Regions from separate parts of the Erwinia sp. INIA01 genome, predicted to be linked through region 2. Evidence: predicted binding sites of a transcription regulator. Region 2 holds the regulator's gene; each other region holds the start of a gene.

Region 1 (6,863 bases), on a different contig from region 2:
GATCAGCCACATGTAATATGTGCTGTTGATGATTGTAGAGACGGGGGCCAGGTTGGCCCCCGTTTTTGTTGTGCTTATGGACTGATTTTTATATATGTCGCCAACTAATGAATCCAAAGTTTCAGGAACGTCGATTCAGCTAGCCACATTGCATGAATACCTGTTCACTGATGATTTGTCATGTCCAGGCTGGACGTTGCCGCACCGTCATTAATATTGGATGGCGCATTCCAGTCTCTGCCTTTTAAGGCATCATTCGTATTCATACTTGCTGAATCGTTGGCTGAGTTGAGTGATGAACCATCAAGCTCAGCATCGGCTTCGTCATCACCTGAATCCGTACTGGTAAAGCCCCCTTTGCTGGAAATCGTATCAGTACCACCCATCTCATTCGGCATGCTGTCGCTGGTTGAACCATCGTCATTTAAACAAGAATAGCCACCCAGATCATTAGGTTCGCAGTCAGTAGCCTGCGCGAAGTGAGTGAATGACGCCAAAGCAGATACCAGCGACAAGACAATAATTTTTCTCATTTTTTCAGCTCGTTTTGAAAAGATTATCACAGCATAAGTTCTTATAAGTTTGTGATGCTGTATGTAACCTGTTGTGAAGCTGAAGGATTCTGGTTATAAAAACAGCAAGATAATTCGTTGAATGAATCAAAAACCCAGGAAACATTTTGCCGATAACTCCCTCTCGACTGCATCTTCGCCCCGTAATCAGCTCAGACGCAGATGACCTTTTCAGAATTTATGGCGACCCTGCCACAAATACGTTTAATCCTGCAGGACCGTATCCTGATATTGATTATGCCCGTGGTGTTTTGGCTCGATGGCTTAAACACTGGGAAGATTACGCTTTCGGAAGTTGGGCTATCTCGCTAAAGGATAATCCCGAAAGAATTATCGGTTTTGGCGGGTTAAACATCCGCAGTTATGCTGATATTTCTATCAATAGCCTGGGATATCGCTTCTCCACGGAGTCGTGGGGAAAAGGCCTGGCGACAGAGTTTGCTAACTATGCGGTCAGCTATGGGTTTGGTGAAATCAAACTACCTGATATATCTGCCACAGTAAGAGCAAATCACCTGGCATCGCAGAAAGTCCTGACGAATGCCGGACTCAGATATGTACGGGACATTCATGATGTGAAAAATGCGCCCGCCAGCATGCTGTTTACACTGACCCACGCCGAATGGGATAAACAATAATGTTCGTTTTTGTTGGCTGGCATATAAACAGTTATCAAAAAAAGTTATCAAAAATCTCAATTTCAGACCGGAAAGTTATCCTATTCTGGGCTGGACCTTTACGCTGAACGTGCAGTCCGATGCCAGTCGGCCACGCTTCAATACCCCGGTAACCGCCGCTTAACCGGCTGAGACTTCACAATCGCGCTGTTGGTTTCTGCCTTATCGGTGATGCGATCCAGAATAAAATCCAGATGCTCGATGGAACGCAGATGCAGGCGTGCGATAAAGCAGTCGTCGCCCGTCACTTTGTCACATTCCGCAAGTTCAGGAATGGCTTCCAGCAGTTTCTGCACCTCATGCAGTTTTCCCGGCAGCGGCTTGATGCGGACGATGGCCTGCAGCGAGTAGCCCAGCGCGTGCGCATCCACCTCGACGGTAAAAGCACGAATTACACCGCGATCTTCCAGACGTCGCAGCCGTTCGGCCGCGGCGGGAGCGGAAAGGCCGATCTGTTCAGCCAGCGCTTTAATCGGCGTCCGGGCATCGGTTTGTAACAGCGCGAGCAGGCGGCGATCGATATCATCCAGGGCCATCAGTTTTTCTCCGTTTTTACCTTTTTAACACAGGTATTTTTGCATAAGTGCCTTGTTTATCGCAGGTGAATTTGTCGAAGTTGCGGGTAAATTATTGACCACGCGATCCGACACATTTGGGAAATCTGATGAACAACACGACACGCGGCACGCTGGAGATGACGGCGGCGATGATCATTTCCGGCACCATCGGCTGGCTGGTGACGCTTTCCGGCAGGCCGGTAACCGAAGTGGTATTCTGGCGCTGTCTGTTTGGCGCACTGACCCTGCTGCCCGTCTGTGCAGCAATGGGGCTGCTGCGGCACGGGCGGATCTCCCGGCGTCAGCTCCTGCTGGCGGCACTCGGCGGGGTGGCTATCGTGGTTAACTGGTTACTACTGTTTGCCGCCTATTCACGCGCATCCATCTCTATAGCGACGGCCGTGTATAACACTCAGCCGTTTATGCTGGTGGGACTGGGCGCGCTGTTTTTGCACGAACGCCTGACGCGGGCGAAGCTGGGCTGGCTGCTGCTGTCATTTGCCGGGTTACTGCTGATTGTGCAGACGCGGCCTGATACCGCTGTCAGCAGCAGCGATTATCTGATGGGGATTTTGCTGGCGCTGGGGGCGGCATTTTTCTATGCCCTGGCGGCGCTTATCACTAAAAAACTCAGTGGAATGCCGCCGCATTTTATTGCGCTGGTACAGGTGCTGGTGGGAGCGGTGCTGTTACTGCCGTTTGCGCTGCAAAGCCATGATGCCATTGCGCCCGCCAGCTGGTCGTTGCTGATGACACTGGGCGTCGTGCATACCGGATTAATGTATATCCTGCTGTACGGCGCGATCCAGCGCCTGCCAACTCACCTTACCGGCGCGCTTTCATTTATCTACCCGGTGGTGGCGTTTATCGTGGATGCCGTCGCTTTTGGGCATCGCTTACATCCGTTGCAGATGGCGGGGACCGCTGCTATTTTGCTGGCGGCAGCCGGGATGATGCGTGTTAAGCGGCTGCCAGCGCAGCCGTGTGCGGTTAACGATTAAGCAGGGAGGGCTGGCTGGCCCCCGATATCGCTTTCCACGTTAGTCGTAGTTGTTCGAGTGCGGATGCCCGCGCGTGATGAAGCAGGTGCGTCAGCCCGACACCGAGGCAAAATAAATTCCCTTTTCCAGCAACCGCTTTACAAAAACCTTCTGTTTCTGACCTTGATCAAAGCGGTAAAACAATATTACTGTATTTATATACAGTAACTTTTGAGGTCGTAACCATGAAGTTTTATCAGCCCGCAGAAATCCGCGCCATTCTGCACCTGCCGTTGTTTATCAGCCGGGTGCCCTGTGGCTTTCCGTCGCCTGCGCAGGACTACATTGAGCAGCGCATCGACCTCAATGACCTGCTGGTGAGCCACCCCAGCTCAACCTACTTTATCAAGGTCAGCGGCGATTCGATGATTGAAGGTGGAATTGGCGAGGGCGACATGCTGGTGGTGGACAGCTCGCTGAAGGCGGAACACGGCGATATTGTGGTGGCCGCGCTGGACGGCGAATTCACCGTCAAGCAGCTGATGCTGCGGCCTTATCTGCACCTGCGGCCGATGAACTCCGCCTATTCGATTATGCCGATTCCCGATGCTGATCAGTTCGACATCTTCGGCGTGGTGAAGCACGTGATTAAAACGCTGGGTAAGTGATGTTTGCCCTCGTGGATGTAAATTCATTCTACGCTTCGTGCGAAACGGTGTTCAGACCGGATCTGAAGGGTAAACCCGTCTGCGTGCTGAGCAACAACGACGGCTGCGTGATTGCCCGCTCGGCGGAGGCAAAGGCGGTCGGCGTAAAAATGGGCGAACCCTATTTTAAAATCAAAGACCACCTGCGGCAGCACCGGGTGAGCGTGTTCAGCTCAAACTATGCGCTCTACGCCGATATGAGTCTCCGGGTGATGACCACGCTGGAGGAGATTACCCCGGCGGTAGAGGAGTACTCGATCGATGAGGCATTTATCGATCTGACCGGCGTACGCAACTGCCGGGTGCTGGAAGAATTCGGGCACGAGATCCGTGAAACGGTGAAGCGCGATACGCACCTGAATGTGGGCGTCGGGATTGCCCAGACCAAAACGCTGGCAAAGCTGGCCAACTACGCGGCAAAAACGTGGACGCGGACCGGCGGCGTGCTGGATCTGTCGAACGTGGATCGCCAGCGCAAGCTGATGGCGCTGGTGCCGGTGGAAGAGGTGTGGGGTGTGGGTCGGCGAATTAGCAAGAAGCTGAATGCGATGGGCATTATTACCGCAAAAGATCTGTCGGAACAGAGCACGTGGATTATCCGCAAGCACTTTAACGTGGTGCTGGAGCGCACGGTGCGAGAACTGCGCGGTGAACCGTGCCTGGCGCTGGAGGAACAGGCACCGAACAAGCAGCAGATCCTCTGCTCGCGTTCGTTTTCCTCGCGGATCGTTGACTATGCCGATATGCGTGAAGCGGTGTGTAACTATGCAGTGCGCGCGGCGGAAAAACTGCGGGCAGAAAAGCAGTACTGTCGGCAGATTGCGGTGTTTATTCGCACCAGTCCACATACGGTGAATGAACCGTTTTACGGCAATCAGGCGATGAGTATGCTGCTGACGCCGTCCAATGATACCCGGGATATTATTCGTGCCGCGATACATGCACTCGATCGCATCTGGCGCGACGGGCACCGATATATGAAGGCCGGGGTGATGCTCGGCGACTTTTTCAGCCACGGCGTTTCGCAGCTTAATCTGTTCGATGATTTCAAACCGCAGCAGAACAGCGAGGCACTGATGCAGGTGATCGACCGCGTGAACCAGAGTGGCAGGGGCACGCTGTGGTTTGCCGGGCAGGGGATTCAGAAACCCTGGGCGATGAAGCGCGAAATGCTGTCACCGGCTTATACCACCCGCTATCAGGACCTGCCGATGGCGAAGTAATCCGGCACTTATGGAGAGTGAGTTTACTCAGATGTTCTCTTGCCTGGCCGCAACAGGAATAATTTCGATTAAGCGCCTGAACTTTCCGCCACCGCCCGCAGTGGGTGAGAAAATAGGATTACATTTGGGCGGCAGGAAAAATGAGAAAACATGCTGCCGTAATATTCTTTTAGCGTGAGTGTGATCTTTCTCTTAATTAACAAAAAAATGTTAAAAGAAATAAATAAATTATAACGTTATGATTTATATAAAAATAAAAATAACTCCCGGCCTGAATTTTCTACCACAACGTAAAGCCTTTCTATCTTTGCGGGGCATCATAAATTTCAGCAGTTGATCTGCATCTGTTCGATATGCACATTCTTAAGCCGTACTTGTCCCCTTATTCGTTGATTTCGTGCTGATTACGTTCAGGAGCTGTTTTATGCAATTTATTTCCGCAAAAACCATTCATGACCTGCTGGAATGGGAGGGCGTCATCAACGCCATTCACTCGGCGCATCTGGGGGCTCGCCATACCGGGGAAGGCTTTTTCCTCGGTGATGCTGCTTATGGCCTGCTTAGCCGGGGCGTTATTCTGCCCGGTCGCGGTGCCGGGTTAAAGATCGCCTCAATTTATCCGGCTAACGCACAGGCAAAACCGCCACGCGCGGCGGAGGATGCCGCTTTTGTGGTGATAGACGAAGAGACAAAAGCGATCTCTGCCGTGCTTGATGGCCCGGCGATTACCCGCTGGAAAACGGCGGCAGATTCGGTGGCTGCTGCCCGCATACTGAGCCGTGAAGACAGCGCCACACTGCTGGTGCTGGGGGCCGGACCGGTGGCAACGGCGCTGGTCGATGCCTATTTGCATATCCGACCGTCCATTCGCACCGTGCTGCTGTGGAACCGCACGGCTGAAAAGCTGGCTGCGACGCTGGCCACGCTGAGAGAGAAGGGAATTGAAGCGGAAATTGTGCAGGATCTTAGCGCGGCAGTAGGCCGCGCGGACATTATCACCGCGGCCACCAGCTCGGCGTCACCGCTGATTTTGGGGAAAGATGTGCAGCCCGGTACGCATATCGATCTGCTGGGTGGATATCGCCCGGATATGCAGGAAGCAGACGGCGAAGCGGTGGCAAAAGCACGGGTATTTGTCGACGACCGGACCAACGCCGCGATGTCAGGCGATCTTCATATTCCACTGCGGTTGGGCATGATTACGGAACAGCATATCGAGGCCGATCTCTATGAAATTTGCCAGAACACGAGCTTCTGCCGGCAGCAGCAGGATATTACGCTGTATAAGAATGCGGGCGGCGCGCACCTGGACCTGATGGTCAGCCTGCTGGTGATCGATCGTTTAAACCGGTAATCCGTAGCGTAGAGACGTTATGATTCACCCGGTGGTTATTTTTACTGGCGCTTATCGGGTGGATGCCGGTTAGTGGTCCGCCGATCTAATGACGCCGGGGTCGATGCAGGATCTCACCCAGCATCCCCGGCAGGCAGGCGCCAACGATCACCAAAAATCCCATCAATGGCCCCCCAATCAGCAACAGGGCACAAAATAGTACGGCGTTCATGTCTGTCCTTTCGTTGTTTTTTCTTCTTTCAGGAACGTAAATAGCGTGGCTTTGCTGCACCTAAAGTGTCGATTATGCATTGATCGGAATCACAATTTCGCAGGGCTAAAATATGGCAAGGCTGGCTACTGGCCGATTGCGTTTCAGGGAAAATATTTCGGGCCATGAGGCGTGATTAAAAAGGGAGTAAAGCATAAGAATTCTTTCAGAGGAGATTAAGCAGTGTATGTTATAACAGTTAATATTTACTTATATTTACGTAAAAAAAAAGCCCGCTAAGAGCTTTAATGCGGGCCAACACCAGGGAAATCGATTAATTTTAATGATAGGAGTATTCTCAGTTATTGCCAGGCAAAAACGCGTTATTTGCGAGCGAAATCAAAAAAAATGTTGGATTGCCCTTTCCCACATTAATACTCTTCAGAAATCAGCCACTGGTCCGCTTCCTCAAACATTTCTTCGATGATACGCATCAGCGTGGCCTTATCGGTTTTACTGGCGTCACTTTTTACGCCGTTGGCCTGCATCGGTTTCACTTTGACCAGCGCATCAGGGAAAACCCGCTGAACGCGTTTTTCCAGT
Region 2 (6,863 bases):
ACGCTGAAACTGACCCCTGCACTGGGGCAAAAACAAATTTACCTGCTGGTGTACACCACCCGGCAGGATCTGACGACTACCACCCAGCTGACCAATCCGGCGAAGGCCTATGCCGAAGGCGTGGGTAACGCCGTGCCGTCCATTCCCGATCCGATCGCCAGCCACGTCACTGACGGCCAGATTACGCTGAAGGTGAAAGCGGAGCAGGGTAGCGGTAACGTGATGATCGGCCAGGTATTCAACCAGCCACAGCCGCAACCGGTGGTGGTTGGCAGTACGGCAGCTCCGGCAGCGGTCGCTGCTGCGCCTGCACCAGCGGCCCCGGCGGCAAAAGCGGAGCCGATGCTCAGCGACACCGAAACCTACTTCAACCAGGGCATTCGCCAGGCGGCGAAGGCGGGGGATATCGACAAAGCGCTGCGTCTGATGAACGAGGCCGAACGTCTGGGCTCCACTTCGGCGCGGCAAACCTTTATCAGCAGTGTGAAAGGCAAGGGATAACATCCCCATATTGCTGGGCTGGCTCCATGACTGGTGCGCCGTGCGGCGCACCTTTTTTCCTTCCTTCTGTGCTACCTATAAATTTCTGCGTAATTGCCCCGCTTTGATAGGTTTGGCTCCGGTGTCTGCGTTACACTCTGCTTCTGAATTTTTTTGCGGAGAAATGCGATGGCTGAGAACGCGCTGCCGCTGTTGCGCGCTATCGACTGGCTGCCCGAATCATCGCCCCTGTTAACCGCTTCCCTGCTCGACTGGCTGATGGAAGAAGACTCGATGACCCGGCGTTTTGAACGTCACTGTCAGCAGGTGACAGTTAATCTGCTGCGCGAAGGATTTATCACCGCGCAGGAGGCTGGAAGCGATGCCGAACTGCTGCCCGCTGACCGCCGTTTCTGGCTGCGGGAAATCGAACTGTGCGGCGATGGCATTCCCTGGCTGGTGGCACGTACGCTGGTGCCGGAATCGACCCTGATTGGCCCGGAACAGAAGCTGCAGCAGCTGGGTACGGTGCCGCTCGGGCGCTATTTATTTACCAGCTCGACGTTAACCCGTGATTTTATTGATGTTGGCCGCAGCGGAAACCTGTGGGGAAGGCGTTCGCGCCTGCGCCTGTCGGATAAACCGTTGCTGCTGACGGAACTGTTTTTACCGGCATCTCCCCTGTATGCCAGGCCGAACGTTAAGGAGAATCAGTAGCGTGGAGACCAGTCTACAAATGAGTAAGCTTTCTGCCTATATCCGTCTGATGCGGATTGATAATCCTATCGGCTGGCTGCTGCTGCTGTGGCCGACGCTGTGGGCGCTGTGGCTGGCGGGGATGAAGGTGCCGCCGCTTAACGTGCTGATTGTCTTCGTGTTGGGCGTATTTTTCATGCGTGCGGCGGGCTGCGTGGTCAATGATTTTGCCGACCGCAAAATCGACGGACATGTAAAACGCACACGAGGACGTCCGCTGCCGAGCGGCGCGGTTACCAGCAATGAGGCAAAGGTGTTGTTTGTCTGCCTGCTGCTGGTTTCCTTCCTGCTGGTACTGACCATGAACAGCATGACCATCTGGCTGTCGCTGGGCGGGCTGCTGCTGGCGTGGATGTATCCGTTTATGAAGCGTTACACCCACCTGCCGCAGGTGGTGCTGGGCGCGGCGTTCGGCTGGGCTATTCCGATGGGCTGGGCGGCGGTGAACGAAACCCTGCCGTTAACCTGCTGGCTGCTGTTCCTGGCCAATATCTGCTGGACGGTGGCGTACGACACGCAGTATGCGATGGTTGACCGCGACGACGACCTGAAGATCGGCGTGAAGTCGACGGCGATCCTGTTTGGGCGTCATGACAAGCTGATTATCGGACTGCTGCAGTTGGCAACCCTCGCCCTGCTGGCGCTGACCGGTTGGTTGAGTGGTTTAGGCGGCATTTTCTACTGGGGACTGTTACTGGCAGCCGTACTGTTTGTACACCAGCAGAAGCTGATTGCCGACCGTCAGCGTGAGAAGTGCTTCCAGGCGTTTCTTAACAACAACTATGTTGGGCTGGTGCTGTTTGTCGGGATTGCACTGAGCATCTGGTAGCTGGTGTAGCGGTAATCATTCCGCGTCGCTATGTGGCGGGTACAGGTGAGTAGTAAGCCGCGCACACGAGTCTTTCAGATAATAGAAAAGGGGCGAACCTTGCGGTTTGCCCCTTTTTTCGTGTCAAACCCGTCTGTGATATCAGTCGTGGGCGACCGCACTCTCAATCGTCATGCGAACATCCTGCGTCACCAGATCTGCCAGCAGCTGATAAACCTTCTGGGTCTGCTCAACCTGCGCATCACCGGAGTCACTGATGTAGCCTTCATCGCGCAGCGTCAGCACCAGTGAGGTAAACACGGCTTTATCAAAGAACTCAGGTGCATTGATACCGTGCAGCACCGACAGGCGCTGAGCCATGGTGCGGCTCTCTTTCTCCAGCGTACCGCGGTTAATCGCCGGGTTAGCGCTAAGAATAGAGAAGGTAATCGCATAGCGCTGCAGGGTTTCACGCACGCCAGCGGCCAGCACCTGTAGCGTACGGAAGCGGCCCGGGGTCAGACGCAGGCTGTTCTCTTCGGCCAGCAGCAGGCCCTGACGCGCCATTTCGGCGACCAGCGCATCCAGTACCGCAGGCAGTTCGCTGATTTCCCAGCGCAGGAACAGTTCGCTCTTCAGCATCGGATAAATAACGCTAACCTGGCGCTGCAGCTCCTCACGGCTCAGTTCGCGATGCTGCATCAGAATGGCGGCGATCAGCGACGGCATCACCAGCATGTGGTGAATGTTGTTGCGATAGTAGGTCATCAGAACCGCCTGCTCGCGCGGCAGAATGACGATCTCACCGATACTGTCCTGCTCCAGCTCAAACTTGTTCATGCCAAGCGCATGTTCCAGCAGGGCTTCAGCGCTGACGTCCGGCACCGTAGAGTCGCTGGAGTAGGGCACATTGCGCAGCAGCTGTAGATAACAATCCAGCTGCTCGGTGAGCTGCTCGCGGGTCATCGAACGCTGGCGTGATGCCAGCAGTGCCGTAACGCACAGGTTGATGGCATTGGCCGCACCGGCGTTGTTGATACGCACCATCACTTTCTGGGCAATATCGTTGACCGCCGGAGTCAGCCACGCCGGGCGCTGGGCTTCAATCGGATCGATAGAATCGCGCCATTCCGGCACGCGCTGGTTGAGGTACGTGACCAGCGGCAGAGGTTCACCAAAGTTGACGTAGCCCTGGCCGAGGTTGCGCAGCTTACGCAGGCCGCGAACCATCGACATAAAGCCTTCTTTCTCTTTGGTCGCACCGCGCAGCTCTTTCGCGTAGGTCCCTACTTCCATCACGTGTTCATAGCCGATGTAGATGGGGACCAGCGTGATTGGGCGGTTCCCGCCGCGCAGCATGGCCTGAATGGTCATCGACAGCGTGCCGGTTTTCGGATCGAGCAGACGTCCGGTGCGCGAACGGCCACCTTCCACAAAGTACTCAACCGAATAGCCGCGGGTAAACAGCTCACCCAGATATTCACGGAATACCGTTGAGTAAAGTTTGTTGCCTTTAAAGGTACGGCGAATAAAGAACGCACCCAGGCGGCGGAAGATCGGGCCGGCAGGCCAGAAGTTCAGGTTGATACCGGCGGCAATATGCGGCGGCACCAGCCCCTGGTGGTAAAGTACGTAGGAGAGCAGCAGGTAGTCCATATGGCTGCGGTGGCAGGGCACATAGACGATCTCATGCCCGTCCTGCGCCAGCTGGCGCACGCGCTCGCCGCCGCTGACGTTCAGGCCCTGATACAGCTTGCTCCAGGTCCAGCCCATCACGCGATCGGTCAGGCGGATTGCTTCATAGGAGAAGTTAGCCGCGATCTCTTCCATCAGCTCAACGGCGTTCTGCTGGGCCTTTTCATGGGAAATTTTCTTGCTGCGCGCTTCATCTTCCACTGCTTTGGCAATTGCCTTGGACTGCAGAAGCTTGTTGAACAGATCCTGGCGCACCGGCAGGCGCGGGCCTACGGCTGCCAGCCGCTGGCGGGCGAAGTGCATACGCGCCACGCGTGCCAGCTTCTGTGCGATAGTTTTATCGGTACCGTGCTCGGTCGCCATGCGGCGCAGCGAGACGATAGGCGAGAAACGCACAAAGCTATCGCGACCCAGCCAGATCACCGCAAAGAACTTCTGAATGCCGTTCAGCACCCGCAGATGCGGCTGTTCGACACCCTGTACTTCGCGCCCCGGCGCACGGCCAAACATCACCGATACCGGCACCATCTGTACATCCAGATCGGGATGATTACGGTGCAGGTCCAGATAGTCATGGAACAGCTTGACCGACTCAAGGTTCGGTACGAAATAGGGGAACACGCGCGGACCGTCATGGATAAACACATAGCGGGGCAGCACGGTGCCGTCGATCTCCAGCGGATGCAAAGGATCGGGGAGATCCTGTTTGCGGCACTGTTCGCGCAGGGCAAGGAGATCGGCCTTTGAATCATAAGGCAGCACATACATAATAGGGCGAGAAGTATCAAGCCCAAGCTCGGCAACCGGTTCGGCCGGGATTGCCTTACTTTTTACCAGGAATTTCACTGGCAGATTCAACAGTTTGTAATATAAATTACGCCAACCTGACATAGACAACATGAAGCCTCTTGTTAGCAAAGCGCCGCAAGCATACCAGAAAGCGCTAACAGAATCTGTGGTGTTGCAAAATGTGCTACACCCTCTCATTGACGTTAAACTTCCCAAAGGGTTCCCTGATTATGGCAAATAACGCCACCGGACTGACTCGAATTGTAAAAGCAGCGGGTTATTCCTGGAAAGGTATACGTGCTGCCTGGCAGCATGAAGCGGCATTCCGGCAGGAAGCGATTGCTGCCATCGTCGCCATCCTGATCGCCTGCTGGCTGGATGTGGATGCCGTGACCCGCGTGTTGCTGATTGGCTCCGTAGTGATGGTGATTATTGTTGAAATCCTTAATAGTGCGATTGAAGCGGTGGTTGACCGTATCGGCAGTGAAATTCATCCGCTGGCCGGGCGTGCCAAAGATATGGGATCTGCCGCCGTATTATTAAGCATAATATTGGCAATTTTTGTGTGGGCAATGCTATTGATTGCACATTTGCGATAGGTTTTCCGAAATTCAACAAACTGCTGTTTTTTAGCCAGCTTTGGGTTTCCAACGCGCAAATACCTGTATATACTCACAGTCGACTGTATAAACAACCAGGGGGCGGGATGAAAGCACTAACGGCAAGGCAGCAGCAGGTTTACGACCTGATTCGCGACCACATTAACCAGACCGGTATGCCACCGACGCGGGCAGAAATTGCCTCGCAGCTCGGCTTCCGTTCCCCTAATGCTGCAGAAGAACACCTGAAAGCGCTGGCCAGAAAAGGCGTGATTGAGATCGTTTCCGGCGCATCGCGCGGTATTCGTCTGATGATGGAAGAGGCCGATGGCCTGCCGCTGATCGGCCGCGTTGCCGCTGGCGAACCCCTGCTGGCCGAGCAGCATATCGAAGGCCACTACTCGGTAGACCCCGAACTGTTTAAACCCAATGCGGACTTCCTGCTGCGCGTCAGCGGCATGTCGATGAAGGACATCGGCATTATGGATGGCGATCTGCTGGCGGTGCATAAAACGGAAGACGTGCGTAACGGACAGGTTGTTGTGGCGCGTATTGATGACGAAGTGACCGTTAAGCGTCTGAAGAAGCAGGGTAACATCGTTCACCTGCTGCCGGAAAACAGCGAGTTTCAGCCGATTGTTGTCGACCTGCGTCAGCAGACGCTGACCATAGAAGGCCTGGCCGTCGGTGTTATCCGCAACGGCAACTGGCTGTAATCCCCCACCGAATATGACGCGTCGCCCTCTGCGGCGCGTTTTGCGATCTCTCATCACTCCCTGCTTCCGGTTGAAACACGATGCGACTGCTGACGGCTGCCGATAAAAATCTCTGGCGGCTGGCGCTGCCGATGATCCTCTCCAATATTACCGTGCCGCTGCTAGGTCTGGTGGATACCGCGGTTATTGGACATCTTGATAGCCCGACCTACCTCGGCGGCGTGGCGATTGGTACGACTATCACCAGCTTCCTGTTTATGCTGCTGCTGTTCTTACGCATGAGCACCACCGGGCTGACCGCACAGGCGTTTGGCGCAAACGACAAACCCGCTCTGGCCCGTGCGTTAATGCAGCCGCTGCTGCTGGCGCTGATGGCCGGTATCACCTTTATTGTGCTGAAAGCGCCGCTGACCCATCTGGCGCTGGGGCTGACCGGCGGCAGTAAGGACGTGCTGCACCAGGCCGATTTGTTTATGCAGATCCGCTGGCTCAGCGCGCCCGCCACGCTGGCAAACCTGGTATTACTCGGCTGGCTGCTGGGCGTACAGTATGCCCGTGCGCCGGTGATCCTGCTGGTGGTGGGCAACCTGGTGAACATCCTGCTGGATCTGTGGTTTGTTATTGGCCTGAAGTGGGGCGTTCAGGGCGCTGCGGCGGCTACCGCTATTGCGGAATACGTCAGCCTGCTGGTCGGGCTGCTGCTGGTGTGGCGGGTGATGGTGATGCGTGGCCTGTCGCTGCGTCTGCTGCTGAGTGCATGGCGCGGTAATCTGGCCCGCCTGCTGAGGCTGAACCGCGACATTATGCTGCGTTCTCTGCTGTTGCAGGTGTGCTTTGCCTCACTGACGATTTTCGGCGCGCGGCTCGGCAGCGATATTGTTGCCGTCAATGCGGTGCTGCTGATGTTTCTGACCTTCACCGCCTACGCGCTTGACGGCTTCGCCTATGCGGTCGAAGCCTGTTCGGGAGAAGCCTTTGGTGCGGGAAACAGCCAGCAGCTGCTCAGCGTCTGGCATGCGG
Region 3 (6,863 bases), 660 kb from region 2:
GATACCCATTGCACGAACCATGATTGCCGCATGAGAGTTAGCGGCACCATCGCGCACGACAACCCCCGCCAGTCTTTCACGCGGCAGCTCTGCCAGGGTGGTAGCAGTCAGTTCGTCGGCCACCAGAATAAAACGCTCAGGCCAGGTATTGGTGCCCTGAATCGTATCATCGAGGTGAAACAGCAGGCGCTGGCCGAGCACACGCAAATCACCCGCCCGCTCCCGCAGGTAGCTGTCCTGCAGGCTGGCAAACTGCGCGGCAAATTTCTCAATAACCTTTTTTACTGCCCACTCAGCCACCGAACCGGCATCAATTTCCGCCAGCAGATCTTTTTTCAGTCGCGCATCGCTGAGCAGGTGCGAATAGAGGTCGAAAATAGCCGCGCTTTCTTTATGCATGCTGGCGGTGAAACGCTTGCTGTAGCGGCGAAATTCGTTCGATGCTTCGGCCATCGCCAGCGCCAGACGCTCACGCTCACGCACAGAATCCAGCGTTGATGCGGCGGAAACATGTTCCAGTGAGGGCTGTGAAGAATCAACCCAGCCTTCGGCTATCGCTACGCCAGGTGAGGCCGCCAGCGCTTTGATTCGCGTTTGCCTGTACTGCCCAAAGAGAACATTAAGCTGCGACTGAGAAAGGATCGCCGCCATCTGAGTGGCAAGGGTAACCAGAAACGACTCTTCGCTTTCATCGAATTGCCGATGTTCGCGTTGCTGAACCACCAGAACGCCCTGCAGCTGGCGTCGGCTGATAATCGGTACGCCAAGAAACGAGCGAAAACGCTCTTCTTTCACGGAGGGGATAAATTTAAAACTGGGGTGCTTTTGCGCATCAGCAAGGTTAATGGGTTCAGCAAGGCGACCAACCAGCCCAACGATGCCTTCATCAAATGCAAGGGCGACAGTACGCCCACGCGGCTTTTTCAGCCCACGCGTTGCCATCAGGTAGTAACAGCGGCGTTCATGATCGGCCAGATAAACCGAGCAAACCTCGATATCCATGGCCAGACAAATCTCATTAACCAGAATATCCAGCGCCTCGGTAAGCCGGGGCGCTGCCGCCACTTTCTCAACTATTTCGCGTAGTTGTGTGAGCATAATCTACGTGGCTTAACCTCTCTTCCTTCGAAAGCCTTGCGTATTTCTCTGCGCGGTATTCTCCTGCAGGGGCATAACCACACCAGCAAACTCTTTCATTACGCGGCGGTAAACATCGCGTTTAAAAGAGACCACCTGGCGTACCGGATACCAGAAGCTGACCCATCGCCAGCCGTCAAACTCTGGCGTGCTGCTGGTTTGCATATTGATATCCGCGTCATTGCACAACAGCTGCAGAAGAAACCACTTCTGTTTTTGGCCGATACAAACCGGCTTTGTGTCCCAACGCACCAAACGTTTTGGCAATTTATATCGTAACCAGTTACGGGTGGATGCCAGGATGCGAACATCCTTACGGCTCAAACCGACTTCCTCGAAAAGTTCGCGGTACATCGCCTGTTCCGCCGTCTCGCCAGGATTGATCCCTCCCTGAGGAAACTGCCAGGAGTGTTGGCCATAGCGCCTTGCCCACACAACCTGTCCCTGCCTGTTACAAATTACGATACCAACATTCGGGCGGTAGCCATCATCATCGATCACCGGACTACCTCAAACTAAAACTGGATGTTCTGATTGTTTCACACTCCTTACAGGCGGTAAACCACTGGTTTATGCCTGCGAGTCCGCATTGAACTTGGATAACTATTACCAGCAGACAGAGTTATAAACAGAAACAGGGGCAAAAAGGCGATCTTATTCACGTTTTCTGTGGATAGCTTTGTGCAGAACTCAGTTAACAGGTGGGGAAAACTTTATTCAACGTTTGGAGACACCTCGCAAAAAAAAGAAATAACCCCAGGTTAATCATAAGGTTTAACGTCATTTTTACGTTGAATCAGGTGCTGTCATGCTGCTGTCACAGACAGGCTTCCGGCAACTGGCGAAAGATCGAGCACTTGATGATTTATCCACAGAATATGGTGATTAGTTGGACATGAAAGGGGCTAAAGTTGCCAAAATCCCCTTCGTCAAGGCTGTAAATCGAAACAGTATTATTTTTAAATGTGAGTTATCCCATTTTTCTGTGGATAACTATGTAGAAGATCCTGTTCACTGTCGGTGACAAGACGGGTAAAACTTGTCTGAGCAGTGTAAATCCCCTTCAATGGGAGGAATAAAAAACATGATTTATCATGCTATTATTATGCTTACCCCCAGAATTAGCGTTAAGCCGTATAACGCTGGAACTGAGAGGTCGTTTTTTAAACAGATCTGGATATCACAATGACAGGCGCTCCTTTCCTCGTTCCTCCCCCCCGTGATGAAACCGAACTGCTGGACAGAGCTAACGCACTTGCCGGTTATACTCTCGGTGAACTTGCCCAACGTATAAGTTTACCGATTCCCCGAGACCTTAAACGGGATAAGGGCTGGGTGGGGATGCTGCTGGAACGTTATCTCGGTGCCAGTGCAGGCAGTAAGCCGGAACAGGATTTTGCCGAAATTGGCGTGGAGCTGAAGACGATTCCCGTAGATGCCGCCGGACGCCCGCTCGAAACGACCTTCGTTTGCGTCGCACCGTTGACCGGTAATAGCGGCGTCACCTGGCAAAACAGTCACGTGCGGCATAAGCTCGGGCGCGTGCTGTGGATACCGGTAGAGGGTGAACGAGCGATTCCACTGGCAGAGCGGCATGTTGGCGCTCCGCTGCTCTGGAGCCCAAATGACGAAGAAGAACATCAGCTGCAGCGCGACTGGGAGGAGCTGATGGATATGATTGTGTTGGGTCAGGTTGAACAGATTACCGCTCGCCACGGCGAGGTTTTGCAAATTCGTCCCAAGGCAGCTAACAGTAAGGCTCTGACCGAAGGTATTGGCCGCCATGGGCAACCCATTATGACTCTGCCGCGCGGCTTTTATCTGAAAAAAACCTTTACGGCAGCGCTGCTTGCACGCCATTTTTTTCTGTAGTTTTCCTGCTGATTTGCGGAAGATTATACGAATGTCAATAATATGCGCCTGATTGAGTCCATTTTCAGACTGATGAAATTATCACTACAGGGAAAATAGTTTATTACTACACTCATCAAAGTAATAAATATTAAGGGAGACAAGTATGAAGTGGATGTTAGGTATTGCGGCGCTGAGTGTATCAATGCTGATAAGCGGCTGCAGTAGTGACTACGTGATGGCGACCAAAGACGGTAAAATGATTATGACCGACGGTAAGCCAAGTATTGATAAAGAAACTGGACTGGTGAAATACGTTGATGAATCCGGCCATGAAATACAGATTAACGGTGATGAAATCTCTTCAATCGTTGAACGCTAAACCCTGCTTTGCCATCTGGCGCTGATATTTCAGATGGCAAACGATATGCTTTCCTCTCTCTGATGGGTAATCCCTCTTTCACCTCCCGCGTCTGGCGGTTATAGTCGAAAACCGGGTTCTGCTTCTGTAAGCACAGACACCGCAATCTTTTGCCAGGATCCCCTGTTGCGGACGCAGCTGATGTCCCTGACCTTTTAATAATGAAAAAAGGAAGTCTGCTATGCATTATCACCGTATCCCCCACAGCACACTTGAAGTCAGCTCTCTTGGTCTGGGTACCATGACGTTTGGGGAACAAAACAGCGAAGCCGACGCGCATGCCCAGCTTGATTTGGCGCTTAGCCGCGGCATTAATCTGATTGACACAGCGGAGATGTATCCGGTGCCGCCGCGCCCGGAAACACAGGGTTTAACTGAGAAATATATCGGCAGCTGGCTGAAAGCGCGCGGCTGCCGTGACAAAATAGTACTGGCTTCTAAAGTGGCGGGTCCGGTACGCGGTGCCGATGCCTCTATCCGACCCAATCAGGCATTGGATCGCAAAAATATTCGTGAAGCGCTGGACGCCAGCCTGAAAAGGCTGAATACGGACTATATCGATTTGTATCAGCTGCACTGGCCTCAGCGTCAGACCAACTACTTCGGCAAACTGAACTATCAGTACACCGATAACACCGCGCCGGTGACACTGCTGGAAACACTGGAAGCACTGACCGAACAGGTGCGCGCAGGGAAGATTCGTTACATCGGGGTTTCAAACGAAACGCCATGGGGCGTGATGCGCTATCTGCAACTGGCCGAAAAACATGAGCTGCCGCGAATCGTCAGCATCCAGAACCCTTACAGCCTGTTAAACCGCAGCTTCGAGCTGGGGCTGGCAGAAATCAGCCAGCATGAGGGCGTCGAACTGCTTGCCTACTCCAGCCTGGCGTTTGGTACGCTAAGTGGAAAATATCTGAATGGTGCGAAGCCTGCAGGCGCACGTAATACGCTGTTCAGCCGTTTTACACGCTACAGCGGCGAGCAGGCTCAGTTAGCAATTAGCGAGTATGTTGCACTGGCGCAGCGCCACGGACTCGATCCATCTCAAATGGCGCTGGCATTTGTGCGTCAGCAACCGTTTGTTGCCAGCACGCTGCTGGGAGCCACAACGCTGGAACAGCTTACTGTGAATATCGACAGCTACGATCTGACTCTGGATGCCGAAATTATTGACGAGCTGGAAGCAATCCACCGCCGTTATACTTACCCTGCCCCCTGACGGATCTGCACAAATGTTTGCGGGGCCATCGGGCCCCGCATCAGCACATCAGCACATCAGCACATCAGCACATCAGCACATCAGCACATCAGCACATCAGCACATCAGCACATCAGCATCATAAGACACGGATTATGAAGCAACAGCTTTAAGCTTCTGCGCCAGCTGCCAACCCCAGAGAACGGCAATAGCCAGGGCAAACAGTGCACCAAACCCGACGCCGGTTGCAACCGGCGGTGCGCCCAGCTTAATCGCCAGAGAATACAGCCCCAGCATCACCAGCATCGCCGTATTTTCACCCAGGTTCTGTACCGCAATCGCGTTACCTGCACCCACCGTCTGCTTTCCGCGCATTTGCAGCAGCGCATTCAGCGGTACCACAAAGAAACCGCCCAGCATCCCGATAATCGCCAGCAGCACGTAGGCGTTCAGCGCCGTATGCTGCAACGAGAAAGCCACCACCGCAACACCGATTAACACGCCGGCAGGCATACAGCGCCCGACGGTTTTCAGCGTCACCAGTTTTGCCGCCGCTGCGGCACCAAACACAATGCCGACGGCAACCATCGCATTAAGCATCGTTGGCGTTTTATTGTCGGTAATGCCCAGCGCCACCGGAACCCACAGCACCAGCAGAAAGCGCAGCGTAACGCCGGCCCCCCAGAAAAGGCTGGTACCCACCAGCGAGAAGCGGGTTTCGCCGTCGCGCCACAAAACGCGACAGGCGCGGAAGAAACTGGCGGACATCGCGGCAGGTCGCCAGGATTGGCCACTGCGGGCCGCTGCAAGTTTGGGGATCATCAAATTAGCAACGACCGCCAGCGCATAGGCGACAACACACGCCAGCAGCGCACTGGTAAGATTGAGGTCGGCAAGGTATCCCCCCGCCACGGAGCCGAGCAGAATCGCGGCTATCGTTGAGGACTCCATCAGACCGTTGGCTTTGACCAACGTTTCACCATCAGTCAGCTCGCCGAGAATCCCGTACTTGGCCGGGGAATAGGCGGCCGCACCAATGCCAACCAGACCATAACCTAAGAAAGGGTCCAGCCCAACGCAGATTGTCAGTGCGCCAAGCAGCTTGAGGCCGTTGGCAAACATCATCACCCGGCCCTTCGCAAAACTGTCGGCCACCTGGCCCACAAACGGAGCCAGAACAATATAGGTGGCAACGAACACCATCTGCAGAATCGGCTGGCTCCAGTCGGGATAAACCAGCTGCTTCAGTACCGCCAGAGTGGCGAACAGCAGGGCATTATCCCCAAAAGCGGAGAGGAACTGGGCGGCAATCACCGCCATCATACCTTTCGACAATAATGGTTTTGATCCGGCAGTCGGACTATTCATGAGTCTCCTCTGGCCGCTCGGCCATTTCGCGCAGGGTAACAAAATCCGGCTTGCCGCTGCCGAGCATCGGGAGCTGTTTCAACACCCGAATATCGCGTGGGATCGCCAGTTCAGGGCTACCCAGTTCACGTGCTGCGCGCTGTAAACGTTCGCGGGTCAGCTCACTGTCGGTGGTAAATAACACCAGAGCTTCGCCACGATTGCCGTCCGGCTTAATCGTCGCCGCGTGCTGTTTTTCATCAGACGCCTTCAGCGCAATCAGCTCTACGCTCTCCAGCGAAACCATCTCGCCGGCGATCTTCGCAAAACGCTTCACGCGTCCCTGAATCTGGCAGAAGCCGGCATCGTCAAAGCTGACGATATCACCCGTATCGTACCAGCCGCTCTCCATCCGTCCTTCACCGTTATCGGCCTCAGGCGCTTCAAGAACGCCGGGACGCTCAACGCGCAGATAGCCTTTCATGATATTCGGTCCACAAAGCTGCAGTAGTCCGCCTTCTTCAATACCGGGTACAGAAATCAGCCGTGAATCCATACCCGGCAGGATGCGGCCAACGGTATGCGATCGGGCGGCCATCGGCACGTTTATTGCCACCACTGGTGCGCATTCGGTCACACCATAGCCTTCCAGAATGCGGATGCCGAACTTCTCAAACCAGGCATCGCGAGTGCTCTGCTGTAGTTTTTCCGCTCCGGCCACCACGTAACGCAGGCGGGCAAAATCATACGGCTGAGCGAAACGGGCATAGTTACCAAGGAACGTCGAGGTACCGAACAGCACGGTACAGTTACGATCGTAGACCAGCTCGGGCACAATGCGATAGTGCAGCGGGCTGGGATAAAGGAAGACCTCAGCACCGGTCATCAGTGGCGTAAACAGCCCCA

The links. The regulator LexA, encoded in region 2, represses DNA repair genes until DNA is damaged. The targets are predictions, from matches to a motif close to TNCTGTATGTACATACAGNA.
Region 1: umuD (translesion error-prone DNA polymerase V autoproteolytic subunit) is a predicted target of LexA. The motif match lies at 2,994-3,013, and genes of this name have one in related genera.
Region 3: mutH (DNA mismatch repair endonuclease MutH) is a predicted target of LexA. The motif match lies at 2,071-2,090, and genes of this name have one in related genera.

The regions. Positions count from the first base shown of each region.
Region 1 is NZ_JAPDNC010000004.1:97,160-104,022, reverse strand. Features, by position in the region: gene icd (NADP-dependent isocitrate dehydrogenase) at 1-16, shown strand, start outside; gene OMR58_RS08530 (RND transporter) at 165-533, opposite strand; gene OMR58_RS08525 (GNAT family N-acetyltransferase) at 680-1,210, shown strand; gene OMR58_RS08520 (Lrp/AsnC family transcriptional regulator) at 1,348-1,779, opposite strand; gene OMR58_RS08515 (DMT family transporter) at 1,914-2,807, shown strand; gene umuD (translesion error-prone DNA polymerase V autoproteolytic subunit) at 3,032-3,454, shown strand; gene umuC (translesion error-prone DNA polymerase V subunit UmuC) at 3,454-4,716, shown strand; gene OMR58_RS08500 (ornithine cyclodeaminase family protein) at 5,141-6,070, shown strand; gene OMR58_RS08495 (hypothetical protein) at 6,156-6,281, opposite strand; gene OMR58_RS08490 (DinI-like family protein) at 6,692-6,863, opposite strand, start outside.
Region 2 is NZ_JAPDNC010000002.1:38,930-45,792, forward strand. Features, by position in the region: gene malM (maltose operon protein MalM) at 1-501, shown strand, start outside; gene ubiC (chorismate lyase) at 670-1,197, shown strand; gene ubiA (4-hydroxybenzoate octaprenyltransferase) at 1,217-2,065, shown strand; gene plsB (glycerol-3-phosphate 1-O-acyltransferase PlsB) at 2,207-4,630, opposite strand; gene OMR58_RS02140 (diacylglycerol kinase) at 4,759-5,127, shown strand; gene lexA (transcriptional repressor LexA) at 5,235-5,843, shown strand; gene dinF (MATE family efflux transporter DinF) at 5,924-6,863, shown strand, end outside.
Region 3 is NZ_JAPDNC010000002.1:701,346-708,208, reverse strand. Features, by position in the region: gene ptsP (phosphoenolpyruvate--protein phosphotransferase) at 1-1,098, opposite strand, end outside; gene rppH (RNA pyrophosphohydrolase) at 1,111-1,638, opposite strand; gene mutH (DNA mismatch repair endonuclease MutH) at 2,323-3,009, shown strand; gene OMR58_RS05070 (YgdI/YgdR family lipoprotein) at 3,155-3,370, shown strand; gene OMR58_RS05065 (NADP(H)-dependent aldo-keto reductase) at 3,591-4,631, shown strand; gene lplT (lysophospholipid transporter LplT) at 4,764-5,978, opposite strand; gene aas (bifunctional acyl-ACP--phospholipid O-acyltransferase/long-chain-fatty-acid--ACP ligase) at 5,971-6,863, opposite strand, start outside.